3 regions of the Desulfovibrio sp. 3_1_syn3 genome follow, and region 3 is predicted to be linked to each of the others. Evidence: predicted binding sites of a transcription regulator. Region 3 holds the regulator's gene; each other region holds the start of a gene.
The links. Region 3 encodes sigma-54, which starts transcription at its own class of promoters, with help from an activator protein. Its sites were predicted from a motif close to CTGGCACGGNNNNTGCTT; they were not measured.

Region 1: the regulator sigma-54 is predicted to act here: its motif matches at 1,497-1,514, upstream of HMPREF0326_RS14925 (DVU0150 family protein).
Region 2: the regulator sigma-54 is predicted to act here: its motif matches at 1,281-1,298, upstream of HMPREF0326_RS01810 (periplasmic heavy metal sensor).

Annotation. Positions count from the first base shown of each region.
Region 1 covers NZ_ADDR02000003.1:114,380-117,653, reverse strand. The annotation lists gene HMPREF0326_RS14935 (DUF4881 domain-containing protein) at 1-16, opposite strand, end outside; gene HMPREF0326_RS14930 (sulfite exporter TauE/SafE family protein) at 30-1,094, opposite strand; gene HMPREF0326_RS14925 (DVU0150 family protein) at 1,113-1,415, opposite strand; gene HMPREF0326_RS14920 (sigma 54-interacting transcriptional regulator) at 1,676-3,274, shown strand, end outside.
Region 2 covers NZ_ADDR02000001.1:441,056-444,329, reverse strand. The annotation lists gene epsC (serine O-acetyltransferase EpsC) at 1-145, shown strand, start outside; gene HMPREF0326_RS16555 (hypothetical protein) at 138-281, shown strand; gene HMPREF0326_RS01810 (periplasmic heavy metal sensor) at 674-1,177, opposite strand; gene HMPREF0326_RS01805 (ATP-binding protein) at 1,423-3,228, shown strand; gene HMPREF0326_RS01800 (sigma-54-dependent transcriptional regulator) at 3,225-3,274, shown strand, end outside.
Region 3 covers NZ_ADDR02000001.1:2,315,765-2,319,038, forward strand. The annotation lists gene HMPREF0326_RS09720 (CTP synthase) at 1-646, shown strand, start outside; gene rpoN (RNA polymerase factor sigma-54) at 888-2,318, shown strand; gene hpf (ribosome hibernation-promoting factor, HPF/YfiA family) at 2,356-2,895, shown strand; gene rapZ (RNase adapter RapZ) at 2,972-3,274, shown strand, end outside.

The sequences.
Region 1 (3,274 bases), on a different contig from region 3:
AACTACGTATTTTCATGGCTTGTCTCCTTCTAGTTGCCGGCGGCTTGTTGCTTCTTGGCCGCCAGTTCCGCCTTGGCGCCCTGGACCATCCGGATGGTGATGTAAATGGAGATGGCGCTCACGAAGCCCAGTACTTCCACAGTAGCCAAGGGTCCGAGGATCCAGCCGTACACGGGGAACTGAGCCTGGAGCAGCTTGAGCACGACGGACATCAGGCAGCCGAGCACGGCCAGACCGAACACGATGCGGATGCCGTAGCCCTTGACGTACTTGGTGGCGACAGTGCCGATCTGGGCGCCGATGGCCGCGCCGCAGAGCATGATGATGGCGGCCAGCAGTTCGACGCGGCCCTTATACGCATAGGATGCCGTGCCGTACAGGCCGGAGATGGCCACTTCGAAAAGGTCCGTGCCCACGGCCAGATGGGTCGGGCAGCCGATCAGATACACCAGAGCGGGCATGCGGATCAGACCGCCGCCGATGCCCAGGATACCGGCCAGCCAGCCGGTGAACAGGCTGACGATGATAGGCAGCCACGCCGAGCAGGTGATGTTGGCATGCTTGAAGTGCACGACAGGAGGAACCTTGAAGGCCTGGAGCTTGGTGGCCCAGTCCAGACCCACGGCGGTCTTGTCCAGTTCCTGCTTGTGAGCCTTGGCTTCGCGCTCCTTCCTGCGGCGCAGGGCCACGTCATGGAAGACCAGCCAGGCCAGCAGAACAAGCAGCACCACGTACAGCCAGCGGACGACCTTGTCCACCGAGCCGATACGTTCAAGCCACATGACCATCTGGGCACCGATTTCAACGCCCACGACGGTACCGACCAGCATGGTCAGGCCCAGCGCGTAGTCCACGTTGCCGAACTTGCCGTGCCGCATGGTGGAAATCAGAGATTTACCGGCCATCTGCGCCACGTCGGTGCCGATGGCGAAGGCCATGGGGAAGCCGAGAATATTCAGACCGGGGGTCACCATCCAGGCGCCGCCCAGACCGAAGAAGCCGCCGATGACGCCGACGCCCAAACCAAGAATGACCAGACCGGGCCAGAAAATACTCACGCCGGAAATGGGCATCAAAATATACAGCCAATCCATATCTGCCTCCTTTCCGGGCTACTTTTCAGCCAGTTCGCGGTGTTTGAGGTCGATGCCGATGCGCGACATGACGACGTCGGCGAGAAGGCCGAGGATACAACCGAGAATCGGAATGATGATCATGGTCAGAATAGCGAAGAAGAAGTGGCTTTCATTATACATCTCCGCCCACCAGTACAGAAGGCCGTCCAGTTTGCGGGTGTCGGCCACGATGACCACGTCGGCCTTTTTCTTGGCCGCCAGAGCCAATGATGGCATAAGTACGGGCAGCATCAGCGCGCAGCCCATAATCCAGGTCCAAAGCCTGCGCATTTTCTTCATGACATCCTCCACATTGTTTGGTTCCCATCAGGCGGCACGGCCGCCGCATCAAACTACCTGTCAGCGCAATTGTGAAAATATTAGCAATGCCCGTGCCATTGCGTGATTTATGGTGTTTTTTTTCGCGCTATACGGGCAAAATCCATTGAGGCCCTTGTCAAAAGAGCTGTTTTTTTCTATGCTCCGTCCAGGGATTGCGCTTTTTTGCGCAAATAGGGAGGAGTATGCGCGTTTTTGGCTCCGTCACCGGTGGAAGCTCCGTGGAAACCGCCCTTTTTTTTGCGAATCGCAGCCTCGCCGGCCGCATGCTGATGCTGGGGCTGCCCTTGCTGGCCCTGGTCCTGGCGCTTATCTTTTTCGCCACCGGGCGCAGTATCGAAAACATCGTCAATCGTGCAATAACGCGCAACGCGCGACTTCAGGCCCAGGCAATGAGCCTTGCGCTGGAGCAGACCCTGGTGGAAACGCGTAACCAGTTGCTGATCCTGGCCGCCGGCTCCATGGACCGGCAGGAGATGGTGCGCCGCCTCAAATTCCGCTCCCGGGCCGACGGCCTGCGCTATCGCGAAGTGGCCTTCATGGGCCTGACGCCGGAAAACCGCTATCTTCTCCTCAATTACGGCGGCGAAATCATTGCCGTGCCCCCTCACGTGGCTCTGGACGCCCCGGCGGGCCCCTTCCACAACATCAGTCCCGGCCAGAAACCCGGCAACGTCAACGTGGGCCAGCCGCTGGAAGTAACCTATTCCATGGTGCCCATCGACAAGTCGCTGCAAAGCCTGGCGTTTTATGTGCTGCGTTTTTCCACGCCCATTTACGACGCGGCGGGCAATTTTCAGGGCATTCTGATTCTTTCGCTGGATCTCAAGGCCCTGCGCGACACCATGTCGCTGTTTTCCTCGCCCGACGCACCCATCAACGGCGGCGAGGAAACCCGCGTGCGCAGCCTCTTTTTCGACCGGGACGGCTGGATGCTCTTCCAGTCCGAAAGCCTGGACGCGGATTCCGGCGAAAGCCTCTTGAGCTCCGACGCGGTAAGGGCCGGTTTTCGCGGAGATTTCGGCCGCCCCGGCTTCAGCCCGGCCTTCCGGCCCGGCCCCGAGCATATCAACTACTGGACCATGGTAGCCGAGGTGCAGGCCGGCCGGTCCGGCCAGCTTTCCCTCTCGGGCACCGGACCGGTCTGGAATACCGGCCAGAATCGAGTGGAGGGCGTAAGCTACGCGCCGGTGACCTTCATGTCCGGACCGGAAGGGCCGCGTGTGGTGGTCGGCGGCCTCGGCATGCTGGACAGCAGCTTTACCTCCACGCGCACGGGCATGCAGTTATTGAGCATTTATTCCCTGTGTTTTCTGGGCGGCACGCTGCTGTTGGGCCTGAGCCTCTGGTGGCTGGCCCACAGCACCGGCAAGAGCCTGAACAGGCTTTCCGGCGAACTGCGCAGCCGCAACGAGCACGACAGCGCCGACGCGCTCAATCTTCCCCCCATGCCGCTGGAACTGGAAAGAATCAAACGGAATGTGAACATTCTGCTCGCCAGGCTGCGCCGGGCCAAGGCCGACCAGATCTCCCAGGCGGCGGAACAGAACGCCCAACAGCAGCGGGAACCGGTGGAGGACCTACCCGATCCGGCGGATTTGCCGATCCGCGGCCTGGTGGGCACCTCCCTGCCCATGCAGACCCTCTACGGCCAGATCCAGAAGGCCTCCCAAGTTCTGGCCGACGTGCTGATCGTGGGCGAGACGGGCACCGGCAAGGAACTGGTTTCCGAATCCATTCACCGCTTGAGCGACCGCGCCGACGGGCCTTTCATCACCATCAACTGCGGCGCGCTGGACGAGGCCCTGCTCATGGACACC
Region 2 (3,274 bases), 1.9 Mb from region 3:
GGAGGACAACGTCACGGTCTATGCCGGGGCCACCATCCTGGGCCGGGTCACCATCGGCGCCGGCGCGGTCATCGGCGGCAATGTCTGGATCACCAGCGACGTGCCCGCCGGAGCCAGGATCTCCCAAGAGAAGCCGTATGCGTAAGAAAACGATTGCCCGTCGCCTGCTCGCCCTGGGACTTTGCCTGATGTTTCTGGCCCTGGCCGCCTGCGCCGGACAGAATATTGAGGTGCGTCCCAAAGGGGAGGCGGTTGTGGGCGTCGGCGTGGGCAGCCGTTAGAGCATTTCAACCTTGAAATGCTCTAACGCCGAACACGGCGTGGATTCCGGCAAAGTGACCGAAGGCAGCCCGAAGGGCTGTCCCCGTTGGCGGCAACGGAGCCATACAGGGATCGACAGCAGCGATAATCGCATTTTTTGTCGGGATGAACCCACTGAAACCTATAGCGTTTCAGTGGTGGACTGCTCTGGAACATTTCAGACTTGATCCGCGCCGGGAGCTGTTTTCAGGGCATCCTTTCACGGCAACAGTTTCCGGCAGCGGGTAATTTGGAAACAGTGCGTCTTCCGGGCCTGTCCTGTTGGTGTGCGGGCGCGGCCCGAAAATGAAAAGGGCGGGGATTCCCCGCCCTTTGCTGTTCTGGCACGTCGCGGTACGCCGCGCACAGGGTCTTATCTCCAGCAGCCGCCGCGGCCGCCGTGCCCGTAACCGTGGCCCGAACCGTAACCGCCGTGGTGCATGCCGGGGCCGTAGCCGTTGCCCATGCCGTAGCGATGCCCCATCCCGTAACCGTGGCCCATGCCGTAGCCACCCATGGGCAGGCCTTCCTTGTCGAGCTGGGCCCGGAGGTCGGCGCGGTCGGAGCGCATCTTGCCTTCAAGTTCGCCGATTTCCCGGGACAGGCTTTCAATCTTGCCCTTGTCGGGCGATACGCTGCTCATCTGGGCATCCAGTTCGGCGCGTTTGGTGATCAGGGACTGCCGGACGGCATCCATTTTTTCATAGTGGTTGCTGAAAATCTGCTGCGCCTTGGCCTCCTGTTCCTGCGACAGCGGGGCATCGTAGCCCGGTCCGCCGTTGCTGTAGCCGCGGGCCTGGCTGAGACCGGCAAAGCCCAGAACCAGCATCGCCGCGAGGGCCAGAGACGTCATGCGCAGAGTGTTAGCCTTTTTCATTGTGTCCTCCCGAAGGGGTTGTGTGCGGATACCATTGCGGTATGCACGGATGTTAGTATGTATAAGGTGTCGCCTTTGTGTTTCAGGCGAATTGTCCTGCATATAGCAAGGCGCGTGCCATTATGAATAACTATGTTAAATGATAAATGTAATTAAAAATAACCTGAAAGAACATTGCGCCGCGCGGGGGAAGAACGTAACCTTTTTACCCGCTGCGGGTAAAAAGGTTACACGAAGGGAATCTTATGCAGGATCACTACTCTCCACTCTCCCATCTGGAAAAGCGGCGGCACTGGCGTTTTTTCTGGCGGCTCTTCGCGGGGCTCGCCCTGGCGGGCATCTGCGCCGCGGCCTTCATGGTCTCACGGGGGGCGGAACAGGAAGAGCGGCAAATGCTGGCAAACATGCAGGGCCGGGCCGATGTGCTGATCTGGGCTCTGGAGGGCAGCGCCCGCTCCTTCGGGCATATGCGGCAAAATCCCATGCTGGGCCTGGTGGAGGAGGTGGCGAAACAGCCGGGCGTCGCGTACATCGCCCTGGTGGCCGCGGACGGGCGGGTTTTGATCCACAGCCGCCCGGATCAGGTGGGAACGATTCTGTACAGCCCGGAGGAACTGCAAAAACTGCATGTGGGCGACAACTCCCAAAGCCGTTTTGATCCGAACGATCCGGGCGTGTTTGAAACCTACAAGATTTTTACCCCTTCCCGCCCGCGCGGCGGCGCGGGCATGCCGGGCCATATGGGCATGGGCCGCATGATGCGGGGCGGCCACCACGCCCGGATGTCGTCCGGCGAACTGGAGGACAAGTATATCTTTGTGGGCCTGGATGCTTCGCATTTCGCGGCCAACCTGCACGAATACGTGTTTCATCTCAGCGCCATAGCCGGTCTTGTCACCCTGGCGGGCCTGGTGGGCATCGTGCTGCTGTTCTACATCCAGAATTACCGGTTTTCCAAAAGGATGCTGGAAGATACGCAGGCCCTGGCCGCTCAGGTCATCAATAGCCTTCCGGCCGGGCTGGTGGTGACGGACCCGCACGGGGTCATTTCCCTGAGCAACCGGCACGGGCGGGACATGCTGGGCCTTTCCGGGCAGGAAAAGACGCCGCTTTCCCTGCATGATGCGCCGGTGCTGGACTGGCAGGCCCTGATGGACGAGCTGGATGCGGGCAAGGTTATTCCGGAGCGCGACGCGGACCTTTTCCGCTCCAAGGCCAATCCGCTTCCGGTCAGCCTCAGCGCCGCGAAAATCATCGGCAGCGAGGGCGCGTTTCTGGGCTATCTCTTTATTTTGCGCGATCTGGGCGAGATCCGCAGGCTTCAGAAACAGCTCCGGCAGAGCGAGCGGCTCTCCGCGCTGGGCAATCTGGCTGCGGGCGTGGCCCATGAAATCCGCAATCCGCTCAGCTCCATCAAGGGCTACGCCACCTATCTGACCGAAAAGCTGAAAAACGACAAAATGGCCTATGCCACGGGAAATATTCTGATTCAGGAAACCGAGCGCCTGAACCGCGTCATGTCGGATCTGCTGAGCGTGGCGAAGCCGCTTGATCTGCGTTTGCAGTCCGTGCGCATTGAAAACGTTCTGGAACAGGCCGTGCGGGTGATTTCCTCGGACGCGGAGGAAAAGGGCGTGGCCGTGCATTTGCGCCTGCCCCGGCCCGGCGACGGGCCCCAGGGTGAGGTCCGGCTCGACCCCGACCGCCTGATTCAGGCCCTGCTCAACCTGCTGGTCAACGCCGTACAGGCCACGGAGCCGGGCGGCAGCATCGAGGTCGCGCTGGAAAGCGGCCGGGCGCAGGCCGCGGACGGCGCTTTCTGGAGCATCAGCATCAGCGACACGGGCTGCGGCATGTCGGCCCAGACCGTGGCCCAGCTTTTCACCCCGTACTTCACGACCAAGGCCTCGGGCACCGGACTGGGGCTCGTGCTCACCCAGCAGATCGTGGAGCGGCACGGGGGAGAGATCAAGGTGTTCAGCCAGCCCGGCAAGGGCTCGACGTTCACCATTCTGCTGCCCCAGGCTATGCGGGAAGGAGGTGAGGCATGAAAAAAATGTTGACGATTCTGGTGGCCGACGACGACGCCACGCACCG
Region 3 (3,274 bases):
CGAAAATGTGACCGAACACAACGCGGCTTCAGTGTTCAAGGGCTGTGACGGCATTCTGGTGCCCGGCGGCTTCGGTTACCGCGGCGTGGAGGGCAAGATCGCGGCTATCCGCTACGCCCGCGAAAAACACGTGCCCTTCTTCGGTATCTGTCTGGGCATGCAATGCGCGGTCATTGAATTTGCCCGCCATGTGGCCGGTCTGGACGACGCCAATTCCGAGGAGTTCAATCCTCTGTCCGACCACAAGGTTATTTACTTGATGACCGAATGGTTCGACTTCCGCACCAAAAATGTGGAAAAACGCGACGCCAGCAGCGATAAGGGCGGCACCATGCGCCTGGGTTCCTATCCCTGCAAGGTATTGCCCGGCACCAAGGCCCACGAAGCCTACAAAAAGGATATGGTGGACGAACGGCATCGCCATCGCTATGAGTTCAACAATGCCTTTAAGGAAATTCTGGGCCAGAAGGGCATGGCCTTCAGCGGTACGGCGCCGGACGACTCTCTGGTGGAAATCATGGAGCTGCCCGACCATCCTTGGTTCCTGGGCTGTCAGTTCCATCCCGAGTTCAAATCCCGCCCCATGGAAGCCCATCCTTTGTTCCGCGAATTCATCAAGGCGGCCAAAAAGCAATCCAAAGCCTGAGCGCCGTTTTGTCGCTTGGCTTGTGATGTATGAAAGGGGAGGCCTGAGGCCTCCCCTTTGCCGTAACTGAGACTTGGTTCCCTGCGGTTTCCGTAGGGGCCGCCACCCGGCGCAAGCCTTGCGGCCTTTCCCTTTTTGTTCGCAGCTTCCGTCTATTGCATAATTTTTCAGCATATGGCACAATTTTTGTAAATGAGAACTCCGTTCAGACATTGTAGCTTATCAGCCTAAAAGAGCAGACATGGCACTGGAACTTCGTCAGCAATTGAAATTGGCTCAGCAACTGGTCATGACGCCGCAGTTACAGCAGGCCATCAAGCTGCTTCAGCTCTCGCGCGTGGAACTACTGGAAACCGTGCAGCAGGAGATGCTGGACAATCCTTTTCTTGAGGAGCTCTCGGGTGATGAGTCTTCTTCGGATCAGGCCTCCCAGACAGAGCGCCGGGAGGCCGTTGAAGAAGAGGTCTACGACAAGGAACTCGCCAAGGATGCCTCGTGGGAGGACTATCTCGGCGAGTTCGCCAGCACTCCGCGCCAAGTACAGCCGCGTGACTTTGAAGCGGCTGAAGAAATTTCTCCTCTGGAAGCCCGTTATGCCGCCAAGCCCACATTGGAAGGGCATCTGCTCTGGCAGCTGCGCCTTTCCATGCTGACCGAGGCGCAAAAGGAAATCGGCGAGGTCATCATCGGCAATCTGTCTTCCTCCGGCTATTTGCAGGCCACCTTGGAAGAAATCGCGGAGATGACCACATCCACGCCCGACGAGGTGCGGGCGGTGCTGGAAAGAGTGCAGCTTTTTGATCCCATAGGGGTGGCCGCGCGCGACGCGCGCGAGTGTCTGCTGATCCAGCTGAAAAATCTGAACTATGACCGGGATCCCATTCTTCTCGATCTGGTCCAGTCCCATCTGGAAGATCTGGAGGCCAAGCGCTACAAGCCTCTGCTGCGCAAGTTCAAGCTGGATATGGAGGAACTCAAGGAATATCTGAACATCATCCAGAGCCTTGATCCACTGCCCGGCGCCAGTTTCGGCGGCGGCGAACCCACCTATGTGAGCCCGGATGTCTTTGTGTACAAGATGGGCGATGAATTCGTCATTCTGCTCAATGAAGACGGTTTGCCGCAGTTGCAGCTTTCCTCGCTCTGCCAGATGAATATGGGATCTTCCTCGGATAAGGAAAAGGAATACTGTACGGAAAAAATGCGCTCGGCCTCCTGGCTGATCAAGAGCCTGTATCAACGCCAGCGTACGCTGTACAAGGTGGTGGAGAGCATTGTGCGCCACCAGCAGCCGTTTTTTGAAAACGGCGTCACCAAACTGGCTCCGCTGATTCTGAAAGACATTGCCGATGATATCAGCATGCACGAATCAACCGTAAGCCGGATCACTACCAACAAATACGTGGCGACGCCCCACGGGATTTTTGAGCTGAAGTTCTTCTTTAACAGCGGCCTTGAGCTGGACGACGGCAGTCAGGTCGGCTCGGAAAGCGTTAAGGCGCTGATCAAGAAGTTCATAGCCGATGAAGACTCCAAGGCCCCCTTGAGTGACGAACGCATCGGAGAAATGCTCAAGGAGCGCCTGAAAGTGAATATTGCCCGGCGTACGGTGGCCAAGTACCGCACGGCGCTGGACATTCCCTCGTCGTCACGGCGTAAGGAGCACTTCTGATCTCACAGCGGTGCTTTGCAATCCCAAGGAGGAACGCATGAATATCTCTTTCGCCTTCAAGAATTTTGAGGCCTCCGATCATTTGAAGAAGTATGCCCGCCGCCGCATGGAAAAGTTGGGGCGGTTTTATGGCAAGTCCGCGGGTCTGGAAGTAAGCGTCGTGCTGACGGTGGATAAATTCCGCCATCGTTGCGAAGTGACCGTTTCCGGCGAGGGCCTGCATATCAACGCCACCGAGCAGACCTCCGATATGTACGCGGCTATCGACCTTGTGACCGACAAGGTGGAAGCCCAGATCAAGCGTCAGGTGTCCCGCGTCAAGGAACAACGCCGTAAGGCCCGCAATGCCGATGTGGACGTCTTTACCTACAATCTGGAAGCCCAGCCCGAGGAAAGTCAGACCGTGGTGGGCACGGACCGCTTCGCGCCAAAGCCGCTGCACCTGGATGAGGCGCTGATGCAACTGGATTCCATCGGCAGCGAATTTCTGGTCTTTCTCAATGCCGAAAGCAATCGCGTCAATGTGGTTTACCGTCGGCGCACTACAGGCTACGCCCTGATTGATCCCGTGTTGTAGCCGTTCCGCCATACTTTTTCCGCCGGGCCTGTCTTCGCACGAAGATCGGCCCGGTGGCTCCCAGTGAAGTATACGTATGAGCACGTCACAGCAGCCCCCCTGCCGCAGCCCGTCCGATCCGGATTCATCTGCTGACACGCCCAAAGTCGCCCATGACCGCCCTGTGCAGGTCTGTATTGTCACCGGTCTTTCCGGCGCGGGCAAAAGTACGGCCGTGCAGGTTTTTGAAGATCTGCGCTATTTCGCCGTGGACGGTCTGCCCGCAAGTCTGGCCCCGGAAATGGCCGCTATGATGGAACGCCCTTCCATGAGTCATTTCATGGGCATTGCCTTGGGCATGGACATGCGTCAGAGCAATTTCCCGGATGAAATCAACGAC